2 regions of the Clostridium sp. CM041 genome follow, and region 2 is predicted to be linked to the other one. Evidence: predicted binding sites of a transcription regulator. Region 2 holds the regulator's gene; the other holds the start of a gene.
The links. Region 2 encodes HrcA, which represses chaperone genes, less so after heat shock. Its sites were predicted from a motif close to TGTTAGCACTCNNNNNNNNNGAGTGCTAACA; they were not measured.
Positions count from the first base shown of each region.

Region 1: ACWJJT_RS09195 (co-chaperone GroES) is a predicted target of HrcA. The motif match lies at 1,149-1,179, and genes of this name have one in related genera.

Region 1 covers NZ_CM143648.1:1,963,596-1,966,023, reverse strand. The annotation lists gene ACWJJT_RS09205 (TVP38/TMEM64 family protein) at 1-87, shown strand, start outside; gene ACWJJT_RS09200 (TIGR01906 family membrane protein) at 211-921, opposite strand; gene ACWJJT_RS09195 (co-chaperone GroES) at 1,212-1,499, shown strand; gene groL (chaperonin GroEL) at 1,578-2,428, shown strand, end outside.
Region 2 covers NZ_CM143648.1:15,420-17,847, reverse strand. The annotation lists gene grpE (nucleotide exchange factor GrpE) at 1-451, opposite strand, end outside; gene hrcA (heat-inducible transcriptional repressor HrcA) at 502-1,548, opposite strand; gene hemW (radical SAM family heme chaperone HemW) at 1,764-2,428, opposite strand, start outside.

The DNA.
Region 1 (2,428 bases), 1.6 Mb from region 2:
ATAGGCATAACAATGAGTATTATATCAATAGTAGGGATTTTTAAAGGAAATACTATAATAAAAAATGTAATTAAAAAGAAAAAATAATCTTATTAAAAAGTTACGATAACACATGTTTTATAAAAGATTATAAAGAGCGTAGATTTTATAAATATTATAAAGAGTGTAGCTTTTTATAAATATTATAAAGAGTGTAGCTTTTTATAAATATTATAAAGAGTGTAGCTTTTTATATTGTGATTTATATATACATCTTAATATTATGCTACTTATAGTAATCAAAATAATTATTAATATTGCACAATGGAAGAAAAAATCCTGTGGAAGGATCGTTATTATTGGATCATATTCAATATCAAATAACCAGTAATCATTTTTAAAGAAAATATGATGAAAAGCTGTGAAGCTTTTATCGAAATTAATTAAAAAGGGTACAAGTAATATTATAGGTACGATAATAAGAAAAATGGAACTAGTTAACAAGTATCTTATTGTTTTGTGTCTCTTATTTATGATTATACCTATAATACTTATTAATATTGAGAAAAATAGCATTACCTTAAGATTATCAAATATCATTTTAACTTCTTTAAAATGAATTTTACCATTATTGGAAGAAGGTAGCGTTGGAAGAGTGAATTCTTCAATTTTATTTTGAGTTAAATATGTGATTACATAGTCATAATTAGTCTTTAGTTCCTTTTTATTTAAATTAGAAGATTCTTTGATTTTTAAAACCTCAATATCCATATAGTATAATGGCTTAAAAAGCAAAGTAAGATTTATGCTTAAAATTATAAAAGAAAAAGTAAAACTTAAAATAAAAAACGTTTTGAATGAAAATTTAATAAGGGTTTTTACATTTCTAAAAATGGAGTCTTTAAAAAAATAGTTATTAAACCATTTATATAGACTATTCATAAAATCACCTCTATTAGTGATTTTAACAATAAATCAAAATATATTCAATGATAATAAAATGTACTAAAATTATAATTTCATTAAAAAGTAAGTAAATAAGAGAAAAACTATATAATGCAGTGATAACTAAACATAATATAGTTTAATTGCGTATAAATGGTATAATATATAGAATAGGTGAAGTTGATATTATACTGATTATTAATTAAAATATTAGGTATAGAACTCATTAGCACTCAGATGTGATGAGTGCTAACAAAAACAACAAAATATATAAGGAGGGGTTTAAAATGAATATTAGACCACTTAGTGATAGAGTGTTAATTAAAAGATTAGAGGCGGAAGAAACTACAAAAAGTGGAATACTTCTTGCAGGAGCTTCAAAGGAAAAACCACAAGAGGCTGAAGTAGTTTCAGTAGGACCAGGAAAAGTTGAAGATGGGAAAGTAATTAAAATGGAAGTTAAGGCAGGGGATATAATATTATTCTCTAAATATTCAGGAAGTGAAATAAAATATGATGGTATTGAGTATATCATATTAAAGCAAGATGAACTATTAGCTGTAATTGAAAAATAACATTAACGTAATAATAATTAAATAATAATTGATAGTAAATGATTATTTAATCATTAGCGTCGTATAGGAGGGTTTAAAATGGCTAAAGATATATTGTTTGGAGAAGAAGCGAGAAGAGCTATGCAAAGAGGTGTAGATAAACTTGCAAACACTGTTAAAATAACACTCGGACCCAAAGGAAGAAATGTTATTTTAGATAAAAAGTTTGGATCACCATTAATAACAAATGATGGTGTTACTATAGCTAGGGAAATAGAGCTAGAAGATGCATTTGAAAATATGGGAGCACAACTTGTTAAAGAAGTTGCTACAAAGACAAATGATGTAGCAGGAGATGGAACAACTACAGCTACATTGCTTGCCCAAGCTATAATAAGAGAAGGTTTAAAAAATGTTACAGCTGGTGCCAATCCAATGTTAATAAGAACTGGTATAAAAATGGCTGTAGATAAAGCTGTTGAAGAAATTAAAAAATCTTCTAAACCAGTTAATGGTAAGGAAGATATATCGAGAGTTGCTGCTATATCAGCTAGTGATGAAGTAACAGGAGCTCTAATTGCTGATGCTATGGAAAGAGTAGGCAACGAAGGTGTTATAACTGTAGAAGAATCAAAATCTATGGGAACAGAACTTGATGTTGTTGAAGGAATGCAATTTGACAGAGGATATTTAAGTGCATATATGGTTACAGATGCAGAAAAAATGGAAGCAAATCTTGATGAGCCATATATTTTAATAACTGATAAGAAAATTACTAATATACAAGATATACTCCCAATACTTGAGCAAATCGTTCAACAAGGCAAAAAGTTATTAATAATTGCTGAAGATATTGAGGGTGAAGCTTTAAGCACATTAGTTGTTAATAAATTAAGGGGAACTTTTACTTGTGTAGCTGTTAAAGCACCAGGTTTTGGTGACAGAAGAAA
Region 2 (2,428 bases):
CACCGACTCTTAGATCTTCCCCAGTTCCTTCAACAGAAAGTGCTCTTTCTAAGTTATCAAGTACTGGCAAAACCTCTTTTAAAACATCGGCGCAAGCATCTGTGTATATACCATGTTTCTCTTTTACTGTTCTTTTTCTAAAGTTCTCATATTCAGCAGATGTCCTTAAATATTTATCTTTAAAATCATCTAGCTCACTCTGTAATTTAATGTTTTCTTCTTCTAATTTTTTCTTATTTTTTTTCATATCTTTTTCACTTTCTAAAAGTTCTTCAACTTCTTCTACTATTTCAGCTTCTTCTGCAGTTTCCTCTATAGAACCCTCTGTCTCTTCCATAGTGCTTTGACTTTCGCCAGCTTCATCAACTGAGCTTGAAGCCCCATTATTAGGTATTGATGTGTTTTCTTCTTTTAAATCTTCTTTTAAAATTTCCTGATTATTTGTATTCACTAAATCATCCCTCCATTTCTGGCTCAAAGTAAATCTTTTAATTTTAAAATTTATCTATGGTCATCATAAATTTGAGCTATATTATCATTTAATTCTTTAACTATCCCAGTTAGTACAGATATAACTTTTCCATAAGGTATTCTTGTTGGTCCTATAACTCCAATAGATCCGAGCGGTATTCCGGACGCGCTATAAACAGCTGTTATAATGCTGCATTCGCGAGCACATTCAACAAAATTTTCTTCACCAATTTTAATTGTAATATTACCTGTAATGTCCCCTACTCCTAGTAAACTATTTATACTCTCTTTATTGTCTACTAAAACTAAGAACTCACGAGCTTTAGTAATATTGTTATATTCTGGGTAGTTAAATATATTTGCAGCACCCTGAATATATACTTCTGAAGTCTCAACACCAGACAAACTATCATATAGAGCTGGAATAATTCCATCAAAAATTTCTTGATAAAATGCTAAATCTCTTTTTAAATTATTAATAACTTCTAAATTTATTTGCTCAATTGTAAGCTTTCTCAATCTAAAATTAAGCATATTGTTAAGTTTTGCAATGCTATCACTACCAATAGGTTTTCTAATCTTAATAACATTATTTTTGATGATACCACTGTCTGTAATAATTACAAACAAAATACTCTCAGCATCTAGATTCATTAGCTGAATATATTTTATACAGCTCTTTTGAACAGATGGTGCCTTAACTATAGATGTAAGATTTGTAAGAAGAGAAAGCATTTGTGTTGCTTGCTTAACAATTTTATCAACCTCATATAAAGCAGCATTAATAAGGTGATTTTTGATCATATATTCTTCCTCATTGGATAATTTCGTAAGTTCCATAAGTCTATCAACATATAATCTATAACCCTTATCTGATGGTTTTCTACCAGATGATGTATGCAACTGTTCTATATATCCCAGCTCTTCGAGGTCTGACATTTCATTTCTTATAGTAGCTGGACTAATACCTAAATCGTACTTTTTAGCTATGGTTCTGGATCCAACAGGCTCACCATTATTTATATAATCTGTAATTATAGCCTGAAGTATTTTAATTTTTCTTTCATCCATTTCCATAATATCACCTCTTTTATTAGCACTCACTACAGTTGAGTGCTAACGAGTATGTATTAAAAATATCATTTGCTAATGTATTTGTCAATAACCTTAATTTTTTAATTCAGCCACTATATGTTGGTTATATCGGTTTAAATTAAGCATACTACGCTTTCCTTTGATTTTCGTGGTGATATAATATTAATATATTTAGACAGAAATTTATGGCAATGTATTTATAGAAGAAATTCTGCCATAATCACATTCGATATTTCAATACCTTCATAAGTTAAAAAAATATTGTTATCATTTTCTTCCATGAATCCATTACTTACATATTTATTTATTACTTCCCTATAAACACTATCTATATCTTTGTCAAATCTTTTCCTAAATTCACTTTTGCTTATGCCTACATTCTTTCTAAGACCCATAAACATAAACTCTTCCATATCATCTTTAAATGAATTCTTTATTTTTTCTACTATTGCACAACAATCAACATTTATTTTCTTAATATATTTTTCTATATTTTCTTCATTTTTATACCTAAACCCATCCCTATATGAATGAGAGGAAGCGCCGCATCCTATATATTCGCCCATTTCCCAATATACTAAATTGTGTCTACATGACTTATTGATTTTTGCAAAATTTGAAATTTCATATTGTATATACCCTTTTTCTCTTAAATATTCTATTGTCTGTGCGTACATAGTTCGTTCTATTTCCTCATCCGGAAGCTTTAATGTGCCTTCTTCAAGCCCTTTATAAAAAGCCGTTCCCTCTTCCACTATTAGACTATAGCAAGATAAGTGTTCTGGATTAAGGTTAGTTACATTCTCTAAAGTCTCCATCCACTGCTTAATCGTTTGAGACGGAAGTCCAAACATTAAATCTA